One region of the Allobosea sp. 05T439 genome, then DNA from elsewhere that is predicted to be linked to it. Evidence: predicted binding sites of a transcription regulator. Region 1 holds the regulator's gene; each other region holds the start of a gene.
The links. Region 1 encodes LexA, which represses DNA repair genes until DNA is damaged. Its sites were predicted from a motif close to TGTTCNNNNTGTGTTCNG; they were not measured.
Positions count from the first base shown of each region.

Region 1 (7,353 bases):
TGCGTGGCTTCACGGCCGCTCTTGCCGCGAAACACGCGGCCGGCAAGCCTGCATTGATCGCTGAGATCAAGAAGGCCAGCCCGTCCAAGGGGCTGATCCGCGCCGATTTCGACCCGCCATCGCTGGCACGCGCCTATGCCGATGGCGGCGCGGCCTGCCTGTCCGTACTGACCGATGCCCCCTCTTTCCAGGGACAGCCGGAATTCCTGCAGCAGGCGCGCATGGCAAGCGGCCTGCCCGCCCTGCGCAAGGATTTCCTCTATGACCCCTATCAGGTCTTCGAGGCTCGCGCCTGGGGCGCCGACTGTATCCTGATCATCATGGCCGGCGTCGATGACGGGACAGCCCGCGCGCTGAACGAGGCGGCAAAGTCACTCGGCATCGACGTGCTGGTCGAGGTTCACAACGAAGCTGAGCTCGATCGCGCCCTCGAGCTCGACAGCCCCTTGCTCGGCATCAACAATCGCGACCTTCGCAGCTTTGCCGTCGATCTCGCCGTCACCGAGAGACTTGCACCGCGCGTCCCCGCGGACCGCATCATCGTTGGCGAGAGCGGCATCTTCAGTCATGCCGACATCGCACGGTTGCAGCGCGCCGGCGTCAACACCTTCCTCGTCGGCGAGAGCCTGATGCGGCAGGACGATGTCGCCGCTGCGACCCGTGATCTCCTGACCGGTTCTGCGCGCAGCGCAGCATGAGCAAGCTCAGCCATCTCGACGCCAGCGGCCAGGCCCATATGGTCGATGTTGGCGACAAGGAGGAGACCTCGCGCATCGCTGTCGCCGAGGGCTGTGTCGTCATGCAGCCCGGGACCCTGGCGATCGTGCGCGATGGCGACGCCAAGAAGGGCGACGTGCTTGGCACGGCGCGCCTGGCTGGAATCATGGCCGCCAAGCGCACGCATGAACTGATCCCGCTCTGTCACCCGCTGCTGATCAGCAAGATCAGCGTCGACCTCACCCTGGACGAGACATTGCCCGGGGTGCGCGTGAGCGCTGAGGTCAAGATGAAGGGACAGACCGGCGTCGAGATGGAGGCGTTGACCGCTGTCGGCGTCGCCTGCCTCACAGTTTACGACATGGTCAAGGCGGTCGACCGGGCGATGCGGATCGAAGGCATCAGGCTCGTCCACAAGTCAGGTGGAAAATCCGGCACCTTCGATCTCCCGGAAACTGCGCGATGAGCCTCACGCCCGTCCCCGTCGCCCTGAAGGCGCTAATCGACAGCGTTCCGGCACCGACACCATCAGAAACCCTGCCACTCGCACAATGCGTAGGGCGCGTGCTCGCCGCCGACCTGCAGGCGCTTCGGACCCAGCCCCCCTTTGCCAACTCCGCAATGGACGGATACGCCGTTCGCGCAGACGATATTGCGCCGGCAAATGAATTGCGTGTCATCGGCGAATCGGCTGCCGGTCGTTCCTTCTCAGGGATGGTCCGCTCCAATGAGGCTGTTCGCATCTTCACCGGTGCTCCGATTCCGGAGGGCGCCGATACGATCTTGATTCAGGAGAATGCGGACGGCGTCGGCACTGCGACGATCCGCGTGCGCGAGGACGCCGAGCGCGGCAAGTTCGTTCGTCAGGCAGGATTGGACTTCTCCGAGGGCGAGGTGTTGCTTCTCGCCGGCAGCCGGCTCGACAGTGCGAGCCTCGGCCTCGCGGCAGCCATGGGCCACCCCATGCTCACTGTGCGTCGGAAGCCACTGGTCGCGATCCTCGCGACTGGCGACGAACTGGTCCAGCCCGGCGAGCCGGTTGGACCCGACCAGATCGTCGCGTCCAACAGTTTTGCGCTCGCCGCGCTGGTCGAGCAGGCCGGCGGCACGGCGCTCGATCTCGGGATTGCCCGCGATGATCATGCCGATCTCGCCGACAAGATTGGCCAGGCACGGAAGGCCGATGCCGATGTGCTGATCACCCTCGGAGGAGCCTCGGTAGGTGAGCACGATCTCGTCCAGGCAGCGTTGATCGGTCAAGGCATGGCGCTCGGCTTCTGGAAGATCGCCATGCGGCCGGGCAAGCCGATGATGATGGGCCGCCTCGGCCGCATGGTCGCGCTCGGCCTGCCCGGAAACCCCGTCTCGTCCATCGTTTGCGGACATCTCTTCGTCGTGCCCCTGCTCAGGACCCTCCTGGGCGTACCGGAACCGGAGCGCGATCTGAGTGAGCCTGCAATCGTCGGAAGAAATTTGCCGGCAAATGATGAGCGGCGAGACTATATGAGGTCGGAACTGACGCTCACTCCGGAAGGATGGCTGGCAACGCCCTTCGCCAAGCAGGATTCGTCGATGCTGGCCACTCTTGCCCGCGCCGACGCGCTACTCATTCGCGAATCGTTTGCTGCGCCGGCAAACAAAGGCGACAACTGCCGGATCATCCGCCTACGCTGAGCGCGCTTGCGGAACACAACGCGAACCTGTATGGTGTTCGTGCTTTGTTTCGATTCCATACAAAGAGCGCCGGCGGGAACCATGCTGACACGCAAACAGTTCGAACTGCTTCGTTTCATCCAGGAACGCCTGCGCGAGACAGGGGTGCCCCCCTCCTTCGACGAGATGAAGGACGCGCTCGATCTGCGCTCCAAGTCCGGTATCCATCGCCTGATCATGGCGCTGGAGGAGCGCGGGTTCATTCGCCGCCTTCCCAATCGAGCCCGAGCGCTGGAGATCATAAAGCTGCCCGAAGGGGCCGGCGGCCCTCAGGCGACGCGCGGACGGTTCAGCCCCTCCGTCGTCCAAGGGGGGCTTGGCAAGGTCCGGCCGATCGCACCGCCCCCGGACGAAGATGTGCGCTCCACGGTTGCGATTCCGGTCATGGGGCGGATTGCCGCCGGTACACCGATTTCCGCCATCCAGAGCCGCAGCCATACCGTGGCACTGCCTGCCGACATGCTTGGCCCCGGTGAACATTTTGCCCTCGAGGTTCGCGGCGACTCGATGGTGGAAGCCGGCATTCTCGACGGCGATACGGTGGTGATCAAGCGTCAGGACACGGCCAATACCGGGGATATCGTCGTGGCTCTGATCGATGACGAGGAAGCAACGCTGAAGCGACTGCGCAAGCGCGGCTCCTCGATCGCGCTCGAGGCTGCCAATCCCGCCTATGAGACAAGGGTGCTGGGACCGGACCGCGTCAAGATTCAGGGCCGCCTGGTCAACCTGATGCGGCGCTACTGAAGCGGCTCGTGTTCTTCGACAGCCGCCAGCGGCAAAGCCGGCGTGCTTGCAGGCCGCTCCCGCTTGCGGCTCCAGGGACGATCGACACCATCCTGCTCTGATAGATGGGCGCGCCAGCCGCCCTTGTTGCCGACAAGGGCGGTCGCGCCATCGCGCGACAATGCCCTGCGGTCGATCAGTCGTGCTGCGCACGGAGCGTTCCACGGAATCGGCGTGATGACGAGATCGGCGCGCCGACAGTCCTCGACGATGGCCAGGCGATCACGTGCAAAGGCAACGCTTCGTCCATCCTTGCTGCGGACGACACAACCCAACGTGTCGCAGGCCGCGCCTTCCCGCAGGCTGTTGTCGTCAGTCCGGCGATTATCGCCATCTGCGTTCAGCCATTGCTGCAGCACGAAGCGGCTCGGTTGCCCCGCCAGGATGACCATCGCCCCCGCGGACCAGGATGCCGGAACCATCGCGTTCGATCAGGATGTCGGGCCTGTCGGGCTTCGCTGCCACGAGCAGTCCCGCGATCAGGGGGGCGACGGCCAGGAAGCGCAGCGGTGTCGTCCAGAGCGTGATTCAGAGAAGCGCAGCGGCAAAGCATGCGAGCGCCGCGGCCCCGAATGCAGGAATGATCACCGCGGAGTGGTCGAATCCCGCAACCCAGCGCGCGGATTGCAGCACATAGTCCGAAGCGACTCCCATGAGCGCCCAAGCCGGCCAATCCAGGCCGAAGGGATAGGCGAGCACGCCGAAGACAGCGGCAGGCATGACGATCAGGGAAACGAAGGGCAAGGCGAGCGCATTGCCGAGCAGACCGAAGGGGTTGAAGGTCTGGAAGTGATAGGCACCGAACGGTGCGGTTGCGACCGTCGCCAGCACGGTCGTGACCGTGAGCCCGACCACCGCGATCCAGATCGGCCGTAGCGGCCAAGGCAGGTTCGCCGGCGCCTCGGAGTGGCCGCGATCCTCCCAGCGCTCGGCAAAGGCGATCAGCGCCGCGACAGCGCCAAAGGACATCTGGAAGCTTGGACCAAGCAGCGCGTCAGGCTCGCGCAGCAGAACGATCATCGCAGCGAGAGCCAGATTGCGCATGCTGAGCGCCGGGCGATCGACGAGAATCGCACCGAGCATGACCAATGTCATGATCAGCGAGCGCACCGTCGCGACCTCGGCTCCCGAGAAGATGCAATAAGCCGTGGCGCCGAGCATCGCGGCCAGGGCGGCGAGTTTCTTTATGGGCCAGCGCAATGCCAGCGTTTGCGATAGCGCCAGCAGGCCACGGACCAGGCCGAAGATCGTGGCGGAGGCCAGCACCATGTGAAGGCCCGAGATCGAGATGATATGATAGATTCCGGCCGCGCGGAGGTCGATATTGGTCGCCTCCGTGATGAGGCCGCGCTTGCCAGTAACCAACGACGCCGCCATCGCGCCAGCCTGCCCTCCCCCGATCCCGGCGATGCGCTCCGTCAGGGCATTGCGCGCCCGGTCGACCGTCGCGCGTATCTGAAGCTCGAGCGGTGGCTGCAAGGGTGGTGGGGCGAGCGTGATCTTTCCGGGGATGGTCCCGACTGCACCAAGCCCTCGGAAGAAGGCGTCGCGCCCGAAGTCGTAGCCACCTGGTCGCACTGGACCGGGCGGCGGCAGGAGGCGCGCGACGGCAGCGATGTGATCGCCCGGCGAAACCGAACCACCTTTGACGTTGACCCGAACCCGCCGTGGCAGGCGTTCAGGCTCCACCCCGGCAATGCCGGTCACCAGGATCACGAGGCGCGCGCCGGCGTCGCGCGCCTCGACCGATTCGACAAAGCCGGTGAGTTGTCCCACGCGCATTCGATCGAGCATCGGTGCTGCGATCGTCGCCGTGCGCCAGGCCGCGGCACCAAAGCCGGCGAAGATGGCAGCAAGGCCGACGCAAGCGAGCATGACCGGGCGTCGGGCGCGCGACAGCGCTGCCATCGCAGCGGAGACGCCAAAGCCGGAGAGCGGGACCCAGAAGGATGGCTCGCGATCAGCCGCGAAATAGAGCAGAATGCCGGCTCCCATCAGCACCGGCAGCCAGAGAAACAGCCTTCTTCGTCCGGCCTCGATCGCGATGGCGCCCAGGAAGCGCGCGCGCCATTCGGCGAGAAACAACCGAATGGCAGCGTCCTGAAACCATATCTCGGGAATGCGGAATGGTACGGCGCGAACACGCGCGCCGCGCAGCCGGCTCGGGTCTGGCGGCGCCTCGCGCATAGGCCGTCCCTCGGTCAGCCAACCAGATGCGATCTTGCGCTTAACGTCGGCCCCATCAGCATGTTACAGGGGCGGCGTCGGTTGTCATGTCCCTTCGACGTCTTGTTCCTCTGCCGCTCTGTCGGCCTCATTTCCCGTCCTGCCGGAGCCTGCCTTTCATGAGTGATGCGGTCGTTACGCGCTTCGCGCCGTCTCCAACCGGATTCCTGCATATCGGCGGCGCGCGTACCGCGCTGTTCAACTGGCTCTATGCCCGTCGCCATGGCGGCAAGATGCTGCTGCGCATCGAGGACACCGACCGCGAACGCTCGACCGAGCCGGCCATCGCGGCGATTCTCGACGGCCTGTCCTGGCTTGGCCTCGATTGGGACGGCGAGACCGTCTACCAGTTCGCCCGTGCGGCCCGGCACCGCGAGGTCGCCGAGCAGATGCTCGCCGCCGGCAAGGCCTATTATTGCTATGCGACACCGCAGGAACTCGAGGAGATGCGCGAGAAGGCGCGCGCCGAGGGCCGTCCCATGCGCTATGACGGACGCTGGCGCGATCGCGATCCGGCAACCGCGCCGGCCGGCGTGAAGCCGGTCATCCGCCTGCGCGCGCCGCAGACCGGAGAGACGGTGGTCGAGGACGAGGTGCAGGGCCGCGTCGTCTGGCAGAACGAGAATCTCGACGACCTCGTGCTGCTGCGTTCCGACGGCAACCCGACCTATATGCTCGCTGTCGTCGTGGACGACCATGACATGGCCGTGACCCATGTCATCCGTGGCGACGACCATCTCACCAACGCCGCCCGCCAGACCCAGATCTACCAGGCGATGGGCTGGCGCGTGCCGAGCATGTCGCATATCCCGCTGATCCATGGGGCGGACGGCGCGAAGCTCTCCAAGCGCCATGGTGCGCTCGGTGTCGATGCCTATCGCTCCATGGGCTATCTGCCGGTGGCCCTGCGCAACTACCTCCTCCGGCTGGGCTGGAGCCATGGCGACCAGGAGATCTTCTCGACCGAAGAGATGGTCTCGCTGTTCAATCTTTCCTCGATCGGCCGTTCCCCGGCACGCTTCGACTACGCGAAGCTGGAGAGCCTGAACGGGCTCTACATGCGCCAGTCCGATGACCGTGACCTGCTTGATGCACTGAAGAGCATCTTGCCGGAAATCGGCCCCGCGCACGGCCTCGGCCCCGAGCTCGATCCGGCTCTCGAAGCCAAGCTTCTTGCTGCGATGCCGGGATTGAAGGAGCGAGCCAAGACGCTGATCGAGCTGCTCGACAGCGCCTCCTATCTTTTTGCCAAGCGTCCGCTCGCACTCGATCAGAAGGCGGCGACGCTGCTCGACGAGGGCGCCCGCCAGCGCATGCCCAGCCTGGCAGAGAAGCTTGCCGCGGTGAACGACTGGACACCGGCTCCGCTCGAGGCCGCGGTCCGGGCCTTCGCCGAAGAACATGCCCTCAAGCTCGGACAGGTGGCGCAGCCGCTGCGGGCCGCACTCACCGGACGGAGCCAGTCGCCCGGCCTGTTCGATGTGATGGCGGTGCTCGGCCGCGAGGAAACGCTCGCTCGTCTCAGCGATCAAACGTGATCAAAGGCGGGGCAGCCCCGCCTTTGTGATTGGTTGAACCCCAAGGGCAAATGGGCTAGTGACGCCGCATATGCCGAGGGTGTCCGAAGCGGCGCCCCGGTATGAATATTGCTTTAATATCAGTCGGATGTACCTTCCTTTGCCTGCAATCCCGTCACATGGCCGTTACGCAGAGCCACTCGGATGATGATTGCCGTTCCGGCACCCATTCGTGCCGGCTCGGATGGAACGAAGATTGATCAGCAGCGAGCCTGAAAGGATCGGTATCGATGAGCGGAACCAACAGCCAGCTGAGTGTGGACGGCAAGACCGTCGACCTGACGGTCAAGACCGGATCGATCGGCCCATCCGTCATCGACATCAGCAAGCTCTA
Region 1 is NZ_JBFTKP010000012.1:126,521-133,873, reverse strand. It holds gene trpC (indole-3-glycerol phosphate synthase TrpC) at 1-698, shown strand, start outside; gene moaC (cyclic pyranopterin monophosphate synthase MoaC) at 695-1,183, shown strand; gene AC1DIO_RS16215 (molybdopterin molybdotransferase MoeA) at 1,180-2,391, shown strand; gene lexA (transcriptional repressor LexA) at 2,473-3,177, shown strand; gene AC1DIO_RS16205 (hypothetical protein) at 3,171-3,638, opposite strand; gene AC1DIO_RS16200 (ComEC/Rec2 family competence protein) at 3,745-5,403, opposite strand; gene gltX (glutamate--tRNA ligase) at 5,562-6,980, shown strand; gene gltA (citrate synthase) at 7,250-7,353, shown strand, end outside.

Region 2 (9,402 bases), on a different contig from region 1:
GCTGCCAGGGCAGACCGAGCCAGAAGCCGCGGTTCTCGTCCTCGCCCTCCCTGAGCGAGATCAGGCCGACGAGTTGGCCGGGCTCGCTCTTCAGCCGCAGGCTCCAGTGCCATTCCGTACCTTGCGCCATTCCTGGCACGGCGACCTCATGCAGATAGGCGAGCGCGCCGTCGGGCGGGTAGGGCCAAGGCACCCGCCTGGTGAGATAGCGCACGATCTCCCAGTGCGGAAACAGCGCCTGGATCGCTGGTGCGTCATCGAGCGTCAGCGGCTTGAGGATCAGGCGGCGCGTTTCGAGGGCGGGGATGGCTTGCGTTGCTGTCGACATGGTCGTTCGCCGTTACGAGCGCGCTTGCCGCAGCGCGCGTGTCATGCGGGTGGAATCCCCCCAAGTCGATAGCCAGATCAGAATTTCGGTCACCATCGCAATGGCGGATTGCAGCATGGTCTGCAGCGAGTGTCTTGCTTCGCTGCCGAGCTGCATTTCGGCATGATGAAGATGCGCCAGCTCTTCCTCGCGGATGCTGTTGATGACGGCGTGGAGATCGGCGTCTCGGCCCTGTAGGAAATGCATTTGTTCATCGAGATGACGGTGTACGGTCTCTTCCACCGCTGCGGTGCAAACCCAAATCGCGCGTCGCCCCATCAATGCCGTCATCAAGCCGAGCAGCGAGCCACCGAGACTCCACAGCTTCATGATCCGGCAGGGACGTGAACCGCGTGCCGGCATGGCCGCATAGAACCTGACGCAATGGTCGATTTCGTCGGTGAGCATCTGCTGCAAAGCCGGGACGATGTCGGGCGTGAGCCGCTTCGCCACTGCGATCTGCGCGGAGTAGATGCGGATCGCGCCGTATTCCCCGGCATGGTTCACGCGCACGATCCGCTTGATCGTGAGGGCGTCGTGGGGTGAAGGGCTCTCCGGCGATATGGTCATGTGATCGCGGGAGCTCAATGACGTTAGCATCTTGGACGTTAGCATCTTGCGGCTGGGGGACGGCACGCTAAACCGGGGACATGACCCTCGCAATGCGCGCCCCTGCTGCGACTGCCGCCGATCTCCTGGACTGGTACGATCGCCACCGCCGTGTCCTGCCTTGGCGTGCCTTGCCCGGCGAGAGGGCCGAACCCTATCGCGTCTGGGTCTCAGAGATCATGCTGCAGCAGACCACGATAGCGGCGGTGAAGCCCTATTTCGAACGGTTCATGGCACGGTTCCCGACGGTTGGGGCTCTTGCCGACGCGCCGAGCGAGGAGGTCATGCAGGCCTGGGCCGGCCTCGGCTACTACTCGCGGGCTCGCAATCTGCATGCTTGCGCCAAAGCGGTCTCGGCGCTGCACGCGGGTCGCTTTCCCGATACCGAGGAAGGCCTGCGCGAACTGCCGGGCATCGGAACTTATACGGCAGGCGCTGTCGCAGCCATTGCCTTCAACCGGCCGGCGGTTGCGGTTGACGGCAATGTCGAGCGCGTCATGACCCGTCTCTTTGCAATCGAGGATGCTTTGCCGGGGGCCAAGCCCTTGATCAGGGAGCGCACCCTGGCCCTGTTGCCGTCGGAACGACCGGGCGATTACGCGCAGGCACTGATGGATCTCGGCGCCACGATCTGCACGCCGCGCTCGCCAGCCTGCGGCATTTGTCCGTGGCAGGCGCCGTGCGTCTCACGGGCGGCGGGGACACAGGAGACCTTTCCGCGGAAGGCGGCGAAGAAGACTGGGGCAACCCGCTACGGGGCTGCCTTCGTGCTGCTGCGCGAGGATGGCGCGGTTCTGCTGCGGACGCGGCCGGCCAAGGGGCTGCTTGGAGGCATGGCGGAGGTGCCGACCGGTCAATGGAGCGCGGATTACCGCCTCGCTGACGCCTTGCAGGATGCTCCGCTTCCGGCGCAGTGGCGCAGGCTGGCAACGCCCGTTCGCCATGTCTTCACCCATTTTCCGCTGGAGCTCACGGTCCTTGTCGCGCGTGCCCCGCGGGCGACGCCGGCGCCGCAAGGCTCCCGCTTCACCCCGCTGGCGCGGCTCCGTGACGAGCCGTTCCCGGCGGTCTTCCTGAAAGCGCTCGAGGCAGGGCTCGAGGCGCTCAGGCCGCTGCCATCTGCGCCCTGATCTCGCCGCGCAGTGAATCGAGCAGCGTCAGCCCTTCCGGGCGCTCGACATGCCAGAAGGTCCAGCCATTGCAGGCGGGTAACCCCTGGGCCAGCGCTCCGACCTTGTGGATCGAGCCGACAGCCGGGCCAAGCAACAGCGTGCCATCGGCCCGGATCGTCGCCTTGTGGCGGCGTTTCTCGTCGACGACACTCTCACCGGCCTTGACCAGCCCGGCCTCGACCAGGCTGAGGAAGGGCACGCGCGGTTCGCTGCGCTTCGAAGGCGCGGTGGAGAACGATTCGGGCGGCAATGGCTGGACAGCGGCGATGCGCTTGCGCGCCGCCTCGGCATAGACCGGGTCGCGTTCAAGGCCGATGAACCGCCGACCGAGAGCCTTCGCGACGGCACCCGTGGTGCCGGTGCCGAAGAACGGATCGAGGATCACGTCGCCGGGGTTGCTAGCCGAAAGCATGACGCGGGCCAGCAGGGCCTCCGGCTTTTGAGTCGGATGCACCTTGGCGCCGGACGCGTCCTTCAGACGTTCCTCGCCGGTGCAGAGCGGCAGATACCAGTCCGAGCGCATCTGCAGGTCGTCATTGCCGCCCTTCAACGCCTCGTAATGGAAGGTGTATTTCGAGCTTTCGCCGCGCGCCGCCCAGATCAGTGTTTCATGCGCGTTGGTGAAGCGCCGGCCGCGGAAGTTCGGCATCGGGTTGGCCTTGCGCCAGACGATGTCGTTCAGCATCCAGAAGCCGAGATCCTGCAGGATCGCGCCGACGCGGAAGATGTTGTGATAGGAGCCGATCACCCACATTGCGCCGTCCGGCTTCAGCACCCGCCGGCAGGCGGTCAGCCAGGCTCGCGTGAAGGCGTCATACTCGGCGAAGGAGGCGAACTTGTCCCAGTCGTCGTCGACGGCATCGACGAGGCTGTCGTCAGGCCTGCGGAGATCGCCGCCAAGCTGAAGATTGTAGGGTGGATCCGCGAAGACGAGGTCGACGCTTGCCGGAGGCAGGCGGTCGAGCGCGGCGATGCAGTCGCCGACGACGACCTGATCGAGCGGAAGATCAAATGAAAGGCTCGAAGCCTTCATCCGAGACTGCAGCGCAGGCCGTCCGGTACGCGAAACCTGAATCCGGACGGCGGCGCTGGCAGTCCCGGTACGCGAGGTACCCATGACGCCGAACCATTTACGCAACTTCAACAGTCGCGATCTTGGGGGAGTCAGGGTAAAAGCCGGGTTTCCGGGTTGAAAAAAATGCGTCTCGTTTTGGGGCTGCAGTTTTTGCCTAGTGCATTGGCAAACCAGCTGAATCCGGATCGGGTGTTAAGAAACGGCTAACGTGTCGCGGGCATCGCACAACCGCTCAGCGCCGCCAGACGCCCTTGATCGGCGCGAAGGAAAAACGGTGCTCCGGGCACGGGCCGTGGGTCTGTATCGCGGCGCGATGCGCGGCCGTGCCATATCCGGCGTGCCCGGCAAAACCATAGGCCGGATAATGCGTCGCCAGGCGCGCCATCATCCGGTCGCGGGTCACCTTTGCGATGATCGATGCGGCCGCAATCGAGGCCACGCTGCCGTCGCCCTTGATGATCGCATCGCAGGGGCAGGGCAGAGTGGGAGGGTCGTTGCCATCGACCAGCACATGCCGCGGCTGGACAGGCAGACCGGCAACCGCGCGCTTCATGGCGAGCAGCGTCGCCTGCCTGATGTTGAGCGCGTCGATCTCCTGCGCTGTGACGCTGCCGATCCCGATACCGAGCGCGGCTTTGGCGATCTCCCCGAACAGCGCTTCGCGCCTTGCGGCGCTGAGTTCCTTCGAATCGGCGAGGCCAGCCGGAATCAGGCCGGGGTCGAGAATGACGGCAGCCGCCACCACTGGCCCGGCCAGCGGCCCGCGTCCGACCTCGTCGACGCCGGCCAATGGCCAGAATCCTTGCTCAATTGCGTGCGCCTCGCGGCTGAAATCGGCGGCCATGCCCGGTCCAGGAAAGAAATCGTTGCCGGGCTTATGCCGGAAGGCCGTCGTCTAGAACAGGCTGAGCTGTGCCTTTTCCTTCTCCGGCTTCAGGAAGAGGTCGCTGCGCAACCGCAACCGCGTCGCGTTGAAGCCGAGGCGTTCGGCTGCCATTTCGAAGCGCCGCCCGATCATCCAGGCATAGGGACCGGAACCGACCTGACGCTGGCCCCAGGCCGAGTCGTAATCCTTGCCGCCGCGTGTCGAGCGGATCAGCGAAACGACATGGCGCAGCTTGTCTGGATGGTGGGTCAGGAGCCAGTCCTGGACGAGATCCTTCACCTCCAGCGGCAGCCGCAGCAGCACGTAACCGGCCTCGCGCGCCCCGGCGGCCTTGGCGGCGTCGAGGATGCGCTCGATTTCCTGCTCGTTGATCGCGGGGATGATCGGCGCGACCAGCACGGTCACCGGAATGCCGGCATCCGACAACCGCTTGATCGTCTCCAGCCGCTTCGCCGGCGCGGCGGCGCGCGGCTCCATGCCGCGCGCGATCTTGGGATCGAGCGTCGTCACCGAGATCGCGACCTTGGCGAGGCCCTGCGCTGCCATCGGCGCCAGGATGTCGATGTCGCGCTGTACCAGTGCCGATTTCGTGACGATGCCGACCGGGTGGCGGAAGCGCGCCAGCACCTCCAGGATCGAGCGCATGATCCGCAGCTTCTTCTCGATCGGCTGATAGGCGTCGGTATTGGTGCCGATCGCAATGGTGCGCGGCTGGTAGGACGGTGCAGACAATTCCTTCTCGAGCAGCAGCGCGGCGTCGGGCTTGGCTGTCAACTTGCTCTCGAAATCGAGCCCAGGCGAAAGCCCGAGATAGGCATGGCTCGGCCGCGCGAAACAGTAGACGCAGCCATGTTCGCAGCCGCGATAGGGGTTGATCGAGCGGTCAAACGAAATATCCGGCGAATCATTCCGCGTGATGATCGTGCGCGCTTTCTCGATCGCGACTTCGGTCTTGAAGGCTGGTAATTCGCCGAGAGAGCCCCAGCCATCATCTTCGGCGACGCGCTGCTCGGTCTCGAAGCGTCCGCCTGGATTGATCGTTGCCCCGCGCCCGCGCCGTCGTTCCGGATCGATGCGGTGGCCGGCATAGGCGAGGGGGTCAGCCGGAGCGACACGCGCGGATGCCGACAGGGTTTCGCCGTCATGCCGCCTGAGCGGCTGGGCTGCGATCGGTCGCGAACTGGGTCTGGCTTGCTGCATGGCGCTGAGCCGTTCCTGAGAGGGCCGTAAGAATCGGCGTTTCCGTGACCATCAATGTGAACATATAGGGAACAAAATGCAAGTGGCGGGATTGCGGCATGTTGCGCTGCGTCATAATCAATGGGCCATGCTTACAGCCGTCATCAGGGCCGACGGACCGGCCAGAGCACTCGCTGCGACTTTTTCCGCGCTGATCCCGGCCGTTGCCGAAGGTTTCCTCGGCCATGCCGTGGTCGTCGATGCGGATGGTGAGGGGGAGGTGGAACGCCTCGCCGATGCGACGGGTGCGACCTATGTCAGGGCGGCCGTGCCTGAAAGCTGGCATGCCGGTGCCGCGCAGGCGCGCGGCGATTGGCTGCTTCTGTTGAGCGCCGGGGACATCCTGCAGCCAAACTGGATTCAGGCGACCGAGCGCCATCTGCTGCTGGCGCCCGACAGGCCGGCCCTGTTGCCGCTGAGCGGGGTTGCTGCGGCGCTCAAGGAGCGCGCCGCGCTGTCATTCGGCCCGCGTCGGCTGCGGGCCGGCCTTGTGGTGCCGAAGGGGCTGGTTCTGGCCGGGCGGCTGAATGCCGCGCCGCGGCGTCTCTCGGTGCGCCGGGAGCGTGCCGTATCCTGAGACGCAAGGCATCGGCCCGAAAGGTGGATCGCGGTATTCGGGGAAAGCCGACGCAACCCCAGAAGGTGAGATCGGATCGGATACGAGATCGGGTCCGATGATCTAAAGCTGGTTCGTCCGGAAGGTATCGCAGCTTTGCAGCGAGCCGGACTTGAAGCCGGTCGTGAACCAGCGTGTGCGCTGCGCCGACGAGCCGTGGGTGAAGGAATCGGGCACGGCCACGCCTTGCGAGGCTTGCTGCAGCCGGTCATCGCCGATCGCCGCCGCCGTCCGCATCGCCTCGTCGACATCGCCCTGGTCGATTCGGCCCATCGCCTGGACATTATGCGCCCAGACGCCGGCGAAGCAGTCCGCCTGCAGCTCGACCCGCACTGACAGCGCATTCGATTCGCGCTCCGAGATGCGCTGTCGCAGCTGGTTCACCTTGGGCAGGATACCGAGCAGGTTCTGGATGTGATGGCCGACCTCGTGGCCGATCACATAGGCATAGGCGAAGTCACCACCACCGCCGAGCTTGCGCTGCATCTCCTGGAAGAAGGAGAGGTCGAGATAGACCTTCTTGTCTTCGGGGCAATAGAACGGCCCCATCGCTGCCTGTGCCGTGCCGCACCCCGAGCGATCGATGCGCGAGAACAGCACGAGCTTCGGCGGTTCGTAGCGGCGGTTCGCCTGCTGCGGCAGGATCTTGGTCCAGATATCCTCGTTCTGCGCCAGCACCGCCGAAACGAAGCGACCCATTTCATCCTGCGGCGGGCCTGAGGCCGGGCGGCTCTCCTGGGTCGGAGCACTGCGCCCGACCCCGAGCATTTCGGCGCCACCGATCAGGATGCGCGGATCGATCCCGAGAGCCCAGCCGACAAGGCCAAGCACGACCATAGTTCCGATGCCGACACCGCCGCGCCCGCCGGGAAGCCCCGCGAAGCCGCCGCCGCCATTGCGCCTGTCCTCGAGATTCTCGGACTGGCGATAATCTTCCCAACGCATGGCGGAGTCCCCGTCTAGTCCCGAGCAATCTCGTGGAGAGAGGCCCGGAACTCAAGCTATTCGTCAACCGGCTCGCGCGCGGGTGGTTCCCCAGGTTCTTCCTGTTACCTCAGTGATAGCCGCTGTCGGCCCTCACCTTGCCGCGGAAGGTCCAGTAGACGAAGGCCGTGTAGAACAGGATCATCGGCAGCAGGAAGCAGACGCCGATCAGGACGAAGATATGGGAGGACGGCGCTGCGGCCACATCCCAGATCGTCAGGCTCGGGGGCACCAGATAGGGATAGTTCGAGATCGCGAGTCCCAGGAAGCAGAGCAGGAAGATCGCGATGGTGAAGGCAAAGGGTGTGAATTCGTGCTGCCCGTGCAGCCGCTTCCAGACCATATAGCCGCAGAACGCCGTCAGGACCGGGAATGGCCAGAGCAGCAGCAGGTTGGACGGCGTGAACCAGCGTTCGGCGATGCGCGGATGTGCGTAGGGCGTCCACAGCGAGACGATCACAGCGAAAGCCATCAGACCGAGCAGGAGCCATTTCGCCTGGTGCCGTGCCCTGTCCGCGACGGCACCTTCCGTCTTGAAGACGAGCCAGGTCGCGCCGAGCAGCGCGTAGCCGACGACGACGCCGACCCCGCACATCACCGAGAACGGCGTCAGCCAGTCGAAGGGGCCGCCGGCAAACTCGCGGTTGCTCACGGTGATGCCCTGGATCAAGCCACCGAGCACGAGGCCCTGAGCGAAGGCCGCAAGGGTCGAGCCGAGCCAGAAGGCAATGTCCCATTTCCTGTGATGCGGCTTGGCGACCCAGCGGAATTCGAAGGCGACCCCGCGGAAGATCAGCGCCAGCAGCATCAGGATGATCGGTGTGTAGAAGGCCGGCATGATGATGGCGTAGGCGGTCGGAAAGGCGACCCAGAGGCCGCCGCCGCCGAGCACGAGCCAGGTTTCGTTACCGTCCCAGAAGGGCGCGACCGAGTTCATCATCTGGTCGCGTTCGCCCTCGTCCCTGGTCGTCGGGAAGAGGATCGCGATGCCGAGGTCGAAACCGTCGAGCACGACATAGAGCATCACGGCAGTACCGATCAGGACGGCCCAGATGACGGGGAGATACCATTCCATCTCAGCTCTCCCCTCAATTCGCCGGCTGGATCTTGTCGTCGCCGGGATGCCCGTCGCCGAACAGCACAGAGGCGTCATCCTGCGTCGCCTTGAGCGTTCGCTGCGAAGGCTGCTCCGGTGGGTCCGTGGCGAGGAGAGCGTCGGGGCCCTTGTCGATCAACCGGTTCATCAGCAGGATCCCGGCCGCAAAGACCACGGAATAGACGCAGACGAAGAGCGCGAGCGAGATTGCGACCTGCATCGCCGTCACCGGCGAGACGGAGTCGACCGAACGCAGCACACCCGTTGCGAGCCAGGGCTGGCGCCCGACCTCGGTCACGAACCAGCCGGCGAGGATGGCGACGAAACCGAGTGGCCAGGTGTATTGCGCCAGCCAGAGCCAACGTCGTGCTTCGAACACCTTGCCACGTGACCAGAGATAGGCACCGAGCCAGCCGAAGCCGATCATCAGGAAGCCGATGCCGACCATCAGCCGGAAGGCGAAGAAGGGAATCTTGACGGGCGGCCGGTCCTGCGGCGCGAAATCATTCAGGCCGGGAAAGAGAGCGCTCATGCTGCCATGGGTCACGAGGCTGGCGAGCCCGGGAATCGCGATTTCGTAGCGGTTGATGCCGGCCTTCTCGTCGGGCCAGGCGAAGAGAACCAGAGCGCCGGGCTTCGACGAATCCCAATGCGCTTCGATCGCTGCGAGCTTCGCCGGCTGGTATTTCGCCGTGTCCTCGCCGTGCTGGTGGCCGATGATGGCCTGGATCGGAGCCGTCAGGGCGATCATCAGGATCGCCATTCGCACCATCGTCCTGGCAGGCTCGATGCTCGTCCCGGCCAGGAGATGGCGCGCTCCCGTCGCCAGCACCACGAAGGCGGTGGTCAGATAGGCCGCCGTCATCATGTGCATGAAGCGCAAGGGGAAGGTCGGATTGAAGATGATCTGCAGCCAGTCGACCGGATAGGCGATGCCGTCGCGCATCTCGTGGCCGGTCGGATACTGCATCCAGCTATTGGCCGAGAGAATCCAGAACCCCGACAAGGCCGTTCCGGCGGCGACGATCACCGCGGACAGGAAATGCAGCCAGGGCGGAACGCGCTTCCAGCCGAACAGCATGACGCCGAGGAAGGAGGCCTCGAGGAAGAAGGCGCTCAGAACCTCGTAGCCGATCAGTGGACCGATGACGTTGCCGACCACCGTCGAGAACCGGCTCCAGTTCGTGCCGAACTGGTAGGACAGCACGATGCCCGAAACGACGCCCATCGCGAAGGAGACCGCAAAGATCTTGGTCCAGAACCGGGCGAGCAGGTGAAACTTGTCGTCGCCGGTCTTCAGCCAGAGGCCGAGCAATGTCGCGATATAGGCGGAAAGCCCGATGGTGAAGGCGGGGAAG
Region 2 is NZ_JBFTKP010000010.1:149,129-158,530, reverse strand. It holds gene AC1DIO_RS14290 (GNAT family N-acetyltransferase) at 1-328, opposite strand, end outside; gene AC1DIO_RS14285 (demethoxyubiquinone hydroxylase family protein) at 341-937, opposite strand; partial or broken gene mutY (A/G-specific adenine glycosylase) at 1,030-2,100, shown strand; gene AC1DIO_RS14275 (site-specific DNA-methyltransferase) at 2,081-3,265, opposite strand; gene rnhB (ribonuclease HII) at 3,456-4,067, opposite strand; gene AC1DIO_RS14265 (PA0069 family radical SAM protein) at 4,119-5,309, opposite strand; gene AC1DIO_RS14260 (glycosyltransferase family A protein) at 5,437-5,925, shown strand; gene ypfJ (KPN_02809 family neutral zinc metallopeptidase) at 6,028-6,909, opposite strand; gene cydB (cytochrome d ubiquinol oxidase subunit II) at 7,019-8,023, opposite strand; gene AC1DIO_RS14245 (cytochrome ubiquinol oxidase subunit I) at 8,037-9,402, opposite strand, start outside.
Region 2: AC1DIO_RS14265 (PA0069 family radical SAM protein) is a predicted target of LexA. The motif match lies at 5,366-5,383, and genes of this name have one in related genera.

Region 3 (7,472 bases), on a different contig from region 1:
CTCGCCGAAGCTCGTTTCCCCGACCACGACGCCGAGCGTGACACCGATCGCCAGCGCCACGACGAAGCCCACGAGGACCTCGCTTGCCGTGACCCAGAAGGCTGGCAGCATATAGTCCCCGGCCATCAGGTTGCGCCCGACGAAGCCGATATCGCGCAGCGTATCGCCGGGGGTAGGCAGGATCAGCGGCGAGACGATCTCGGCGGCGGTGATGCCCTGCCAGAGCCCGAGGAAGAGCACGAGCAGCCCAAGCATCGAGGCCCAGCGCGGGGCCTTGGAAATCCACGAAACCTTTTCGATCCAGACCGTGTCGGCGGGCAGGGCGGCTGCCAACGGCTTCTCCGCGACATGGCTCACAGGAATGCTCCCTTGTCGAGAAGGCCGCGGATCACACCGACATACTCGCCGAAGAGCGGCAGCGTGGTCATGTCGAGCGTCCTCGGCCGCGGCAGGGCGATGGGGATGCTGCGCACGATCCGCCCGGGGCGCGACGACATCACATGCACGATGTCGGAGAGGATGACGGCCTCGGCGATGGAATGGGTCACCAGGAAGGCCGAGGCGTTGCGCTCGCGGCAGATGCGCTGCAGCTCCATGTTCATGAAATCACGGGTGATCTCGTCGAGTGCGCTGAACGGCTCGTCGAGCAGCAGCACATTCGGCTCCGAGATCAGCATCCGGCAGATCGCGGCGCGCTGCGCCATGCCGCCCGAGAGCTGCGAGGGGTAGGTGTCCTCGAACCCTTTCAGCCCGACCAGTTCGAGCAGGACGCGAGCACGCGCCGCGGCCGTCTCGGCTGCAGCGCGCCCTTCGCGGACTTCGACCGGCAGCAGGATGTTCTGGAGCGTCGTCCGCCACGGAAACAGCGTCGCCTGCTGGAACATCATCCCGATATCGGCACGGGCGCCCAGCACCGGTGTCCCCGCGAGCATCACCCGGCCCTTCGAAGGCGGTGTCAGGCCCGCCATGATCTTGAGCAGCGTCGACTTCCCGCAGCCGCTCGAGCCGATGACCGAATGGAACTCACCTTCCCGGAGAACCAGATCGACGTTCTCCAGCGCCACCACGCGCTCGCCGTAGGATTTCGAAACCTGCGCGAGTTCGTAGACCGGCCGAGGTCGCGCCTCGGCCGATACAGTCGCCGCCACCGTCATCGCGGAGCGTTCCAGGCCGTGACGAGATCGTTGGAATAGGCCTTGGTCAGGTCGGCCAGCGGCTTCTTGAGATCGCCCGAGGCAACGAGCGTCTGTTGCCACATCTCCCAGGCGGCGGGGTGGTTGTAGCCAAAACCCTTGGCGGGATCGATCGGACTGGTCAGCTTGTAATAGACGTCGAGCAGAGCCTCGGCGAAGGGCATGTTTTCCAGCTGTTGCGGATTGCCCATGCGGGCATGTTTCAGGGTCGCGGCCCGGTTGGCCGGGTCGATCCCGAATTTGGTGCCCCTGACCAGCGCGCGGCCGAAGCGCTCCAGCATGCTGCGGTTCTCGTCGAGATATTTCCGCGTCACCACATAGCCGTTGCCGAAGAAGGACTGGAACGGCGGAGGTGTCAGCGAGCGCAGCTTGACACCGCGCAGTGTCAGCGTGGCCGCGCCCGCGGTGTCGGAGGCATAGGCGTCGATCGCCTTCTGCATGAAGCCGGCGACAGCCATGCCGCCCTCGCCAACCGTGATGAACTTGTAGTCCTGGCCTTCCTTCATGCCCTCGGCGTCGAAGATCGAGCGCACGAACGCGACCTCCGCCCCGTCTGCCGTGCCGACGCCGATGACCTTGCCCTTCAGGTCGGTGGGCTTCTGGAACGGCGAAGCCTCCGGCACGACGAGGTTGAACTGGCTGCGGGTGAAGTAATTGTAGATGTAGACCAGATCCTGGCCCCGTTCGCGCGCCGCCATCAGCGGCCCCGGACCGGGATGGGCGAGCTGCGCCTGGCCCGCAAGGAGCGCCTGGATGGCCTGGGCCGAACCATTGACGCTGCGCGGCTGGATCTTGAGCTTCTCCTCGGCGAAATAACCTTCGCCGATCGCGGCATAGAGGGCGAAATAACCCAGCCCGCCCGGGCTCGGATAGACGATCGTGAGCTCATCCTGCGCCTGCGCATGAACACGCGACGCTGCGAGCGCAAGCGGCAGGCCCGCCGCCGCTGCCATGAACTGCCTACGTTTCATCCCGCTCCCCTTGCGTTTTTCTGATACGGATTAGCGAACGATGCATTATCGATCAAACGTGTCAAATAAATTCAGATTATCTGGCGTGTGATAAAAATATGCAGATTTATCTGGACAGGATCGAGCCGGCCCATATGCTGTCCCGATCGTGACCCAGCGCATGGCTTCCCAGATGACGACACTCGCAGACTTCGCCGTTCCGGCGCCGACCCTCCAGTCACTGCCGATCGAGGGCTCCTCGGCGCGCTTCCCGATCCGGCGGATCTACTGCGTCGGTCGCAACTATGTCGCCCATGTCAGGGAGATGGGCGGCGACGAGACCCGCGATTTCCCGCTGATCTTCCAGAAGCCGGCCGATGCAATCGTCCAGAACGGCGGCGTCGTTCCCTATCCGCCGATGACGGACGATTTTCACTTCGAGCTCGAGCTCATGGTGGCGATGAAGTCCGGCGGCTACAACATCCCTCAGGACGAAGCGCTCGAGCATGTCTTCGGCTACGGCATCTGCCTCGACATGACCCGCCGCAAGCTGCTCGACACGCCAGACGGCCCGCGGATCCCGTGGGAACTTAAGAAATCATTCGATCACTCGGCGCCCTGCGGCCCGATCTACCCGGTCGAACAGGTCGGCCACCCGTCGACGGGCAAAATCCGCCTCGAGGTCGACGGTGTCGCACGCCAGGATTCCGACCTGTCCTTGATGATCTGGCGCACGCCCGAGATCATTGCGACACTCTCGAAATATTACTCGCTCGAGCCCGGCGATGTGATCATGACCGGTACGCCGCATGGCGTCGGCGCGGTCCTTCCCGGTAATGTTCTCGTCGGCAGCATCGAGCGCCTCGGCGCGCTCACCGTCACGATCGGCGCGTCGCCGCTGGCGGGCTGACAGATTGCGCCTGGGCGGAACAAGCGCTGGCCCGACCGTGTTTATCGCGAAGCTTCCTGCGGAGGTTTTGCCATGCAGCTATCGGCCAAGGACAGATTGATTGCGGCCCTCGTGGCCCAGCTTCATGCCGAACGCGAGACGAGGGATGCGCTCGCCTTTGTGATAGCGAATGGCCAGCGCGACCGGGATGTCCTCACCGCCATCCTCACGGATCCGGTGCCGGCCTTCACGCAGGCTGACTTGGCCTACGCCGAAGAACTCGTGCGCCGCCATCATAACCGCCGGGAAGCGGCTTGATGCAGGAAGCGCTGGGCAAGCAGTAACGCCATGGTCGCCGGCAAGCCATCCCGCGCCCCTGGTCGGCTGCGGATCGTCAATCCCGGAGATCTGACGATCCGCAGGGGCCGGCGCGGCAGGGGCTTTGCCTATCTCGACGCCACTGACGAGCCCGTCCGGGACGCGGCCTTGCTTGAGCGGATCCGCTCACTTGCAATTCCGCCCGCCTATCGCGAGGTGCGCATCGCGGCCGATCCACGGGCCCATCTCCAGGCGGTCGGGCGGGACGAGGCCGGGCGGCTGCAATATCTCTATCATCCCGAATGGGAGCGGGTCCGCGAACGCCGCAAGTTGAAGCGATTGCGGCTGCTGATCGACGCGCTGCCCCGTTTGCGCAAGGCGGTCGCCGATGATCTCAAGGCGCGTGCGCTCTGCCGCAGGAAAACGCTGGCTTGCGCAGTCGCCATCATCGACCGCTGCCATCTGCGCGTTGGCGGCGAGGCCTATGCGAGGAGCAATAGCAGCCATGGTGCCTCGACGCTCCTCAAGCGCCATGTCGCGTTGACGGCCTCGCGGATCGACCTGCTGTTTCGCGGCAAGGGCGGAAAGCAGATCGCATGCTCGCGGCAGGATGGCCCGCTCGCCCGAGCACTTGCCCGGATTGCGCAGTTGCCCGGCCGGCGACTGCTGCAATACCGGGACGAGGACGGCAAGGTGACGCCGGTCCATGCCGGCGACATCAACGCCTATCTCCGCGAGATCTCCGGCCTCGCCATCAGTGCCAAGGATTTGAGGATGCTGGCGGGGAACGCTGCGGCCGCCGAACTGCTGCTGGCCAGCCAAATCATGATCGGCGATGGCAGCGAGAAGCGTCAGCTCGCCGAGATCATGCGCGCCGTCTCGGAGCAACTGGCGAACACGCCTGCCGTGACGCGCAAGAGCTATGTCCACGCCATCGTGGTGAAGGCCTATGCCAACGGGAAGCTCGCGGCCTCCTTCGAGAAGGCGCGCGCCAGGGGCGGCTGTTCCCGGATCGAGCGGGCGCTCGCCTCGCTGGCTGGGTGAGGTGAATCGCCGCCTCATGATCAGGTCGAAACCGATCCTGCCATAGGGCTTCGGCCATCTGGCTCAGGACGGCTGCCCTATTCCCGATCTTTTGCGTTGCGAACAAAACGCGAAAAATGATCGAATATGAGACATGTTCGCTCTCGATTCGCTGGCGCCACCAAGCTATCTCGACAGGCTCAACCCCGCGCAACGCCGCGCGGTGGAGCACGGCGTCGGCACGCAGCCGGGTCCCTTGCTGGTGATCGCGGGGGCGGGATCCGGCAAGACCAACACGCTCGCGCATCGTGTCGCGCATCTGATCCTGAACGGTGCGGACCCGCGCCGCATGATGATGCTGACCTTCTCCCGACGCGCTGCAGCCGAGATGGCGAGGCGGGTGGAGCGCATCGCGCGCGACGTGCTGGGAGAGGGGGCTGCCGTCATGACCGACGCGCTGACCTGGGCCGGGACCTTTCACAGCGTGGGAGCAAGGCTGCTCCGGGATTACGCGCCGGAGCTTGGGCTCGATCCGCATTTCACGATCCATGACCGCGAGGACAGCGCCGACCTGATGAACCTCGCTCGTCACGAGCTTGGCTACTCGAAAACGGAAGGGCGCTTTCCCAAGAAGGGCACCTGCCTTGCGATCTATTCGCGCTGCGTCAATGCCGAAGAGCCGGTTGAGGCCGTGCTGGGTGCTTCCTTTCCCTGGTGCGCATCATGGGCAGGGGAGCTGAAGCAGCTCTTTTCAGCCTATGTCGAGGCCAAGCAGGCCCAGAACGTCCTTGATTACGACGATCTTCTGCTGTGCTGGGCCCAGGCCGCAAGCGAGCCCAGCCTTGCCGCGGAGATGGGCGGACGTTTCGACCATGTCTTCGTCGACGAGTATCAGGATACCAACAAGCTTCAGGCCTCGATCCTGCTGGCGCTCAAGCCCGATGGCCAGGGGCTCACCGTCGTCGGCGATGACGCGCAATCGATCTACTCGTTCCGCGCCGCCGAGATCCGCAATATCCTCGATTTCCCCCAGGCCTTCAGCCCACCGGCTGAGGTCGTCACGCTGGATCAGAACTATCGTTCGAACCAGCCCATTCTGGCCGCCGCGAATGGGGTGATCGAGCTCGCCCGCGAGCGCTTCACCAAGAACCTCTGGACCGACCGCCAGTCGGGCGGCAAGCCCCAACTCGTCAATGTTCGCGACGAAGCCGACCAGGCGCGCTTCGTCGCGACGCGCGTGCGGGAGAACAGGGAGGCGGGGCACACGCTCAAGCAGCAGGCGGTGCTCTTTCGCGCCTCGCATCACAGCGGCCCGCTGGAGGTCGAGCTGACACGGCGCAATATTCCTTACAAGAAGTTCGGCGGGCTGAAATTCCTCGATGCCGCCCATGTCAAAGACATGCTGGCGATGCTGCGCTTCGTCGAGAATCCGCGCGACAGGGTCGCCGGGTTCCGCTTGCTGCAGCTGCTTCCGGGCGTGGGGCCGACCTCCGCGCAACGCGTGCTCGATCAGGCCGGCACGGCAGATGATTTCGCAGCAGGCCTCGCGGAGCTGTCGGCGCCCGCGCGTACGGGCGACGCCTGGCCGGATTTCGTTGCGACATTCCGGGCGCTGCGCTCAGGGATAGGCTGGCCGGCAGACCTCGAACGGGCCCGTCTCTGGTACGACCCTCACCTGGAGCGCATTCACGAGGATTTCACCACGCGTCGAGCCGATCTGGTTCAGCTGGAGCAGATCGCCTCCGGCTATCCATCCCGCGAGCGCTTCCTCACCGAGCTCACCCTCAATCCGCCCGACGCAACGAGCGATGAAGCGGGTCCGCCATCGCTGGACGAGGATTTTCTKATCCTCTCGACCATCCACTCCGCCAAGGGACAGGAATGGAAGTCGGTCTTTGTGCTGAACACGGTGGACGGCTGTCTTCCCAGTGACCTTGCCGTCGGGGAGACCGCCGAGATCGAGGAGGAGCGCAGGCTGCTCTATGTCGCGATGACGCGCGCCAGGGACGACCTGCATCTGGTCGTGCCGCAGCGCTTCTTCACTCATGGCCAGGCCGCGCGAGGCGATCGGCATGTCTACGCGGCACGCACGCGGTTCATCCCGCATGCCCTGCTGCACCTGTTCGAGCAGGCGACCTGGCCCATCGAGCAGGCTCAGGCCGCCATGCAACACCGCAGCGGCGTGAGAATTGACGTATCGGCACGGCTCAAGGGCATGTGGCGCTGAAGCATCGGCCCGGAGGATTGCGGTTTTCGGGTAAGCCGATGCGACCGCACAGGGCGCGATCGGCCTGCGCCGGTGGCGCCGGCCCGCATCTTGCTTGTTCCCCTTAAGCTCTCGGTAACCCAGAAACCCCAGCCTTAATGGCTGGCCTGACTCGATTTCACTCGGAGTGCCTCCATGGATGCCTTCACGATGGTGATTGTCGCCTGCATTTCCGGCGAAGCGACCTGCACCGCCGCCCGGATCAGCGAACTGGGTTTCACCACGGTGCAGGCCTGCGAGGCCCGCATCGACGACATCGCGCGCGCGATGACGTTGGAGTTCGGAAAACGACCGGAATTCAAGGGCCGGCAGGTCACCTACGACGTCTCCTGCATGGACAGGGAACAGCTCTGGCACAAGCTTGGGGTGACCCAGGCCGAGACCTGATTGCGGCCGTTCGCGGCGGAGGCGGCCTCTCGCGGGACACCAACGTCCGGATGCCGATCGGTGGAACAAACCGGAATCGAGCCCGTTCCTGAACACAGAACCCTCAGCGAAGGAGATCTGTGATGATGAAGAAACTTGCTCTCGCCGCGACCCTGATTCTCGTGCCCGTCGCGTCATTCGCCCAGAATCCGCAGGGCGCGCAGGGTGGTGCAGCTGCCGGCGCGGCGACAGGCGCCGTGGGCGGGGCGATCGTCGGCGGTCCGGTCGGTGCTGTTGTCGGCGGCGTGGGTGGCGCTGTCGTAGGCGGCATCGTCGGCGACAACACCCCCCGCTTCAAGACCTATGTGGTCGAGCAGCGTGTGCCGTCCTACACCTATGCCGAGCCGCTCGCGGTCGGCACCGTGCTCCCGAATGAGGGCGTGACCTATCGCGAAGTGCCGCGCGAG
Region 3 is NZ_JBFTKP010000027.1:36,978-44,449, forward strand. It holds gene AC1DIO_RS24925 (ABC transporter permease) at 1-357, opposite strand, end outside; gene AC1DIO_RS24930 (ABC transporter ATP-binding protein) at 354-1,154, opposite strand; gene AC1DIO_RS24935 (ABC transporter substrate-binding protein) at 1,151-2,164, opposite strand; gene AC1DIO_RS24940 (fumarylacetoacetate hydrolase family protein) at 2,337-3,053, shown strand; gene AC1DIO_RS24945 (hypothetical protein) at 3,126-3,350, shown strand; gene AC1DIO_RS24950 (DNA topoisomerase IB) at 3,381-4,394, shown strand; gene AC1DIO_RS24955 (ATP-dependent helicase) at 4,528-6,600, shown strand; gene AC1DIO_RS24960 (hypothetical protein) at 6,775-7,026, shown strand; gene AC1DIO_RS24965 (DUF1236 domain-containing protein) at 7,149-7,472, shown strand, end outside.
Region 3: AC1DIO_RS24955 (ATP-dependent helicase) is a predicted target of LexA. The motif match lies at 4,493-4,510, and genes of this name have one in related genera.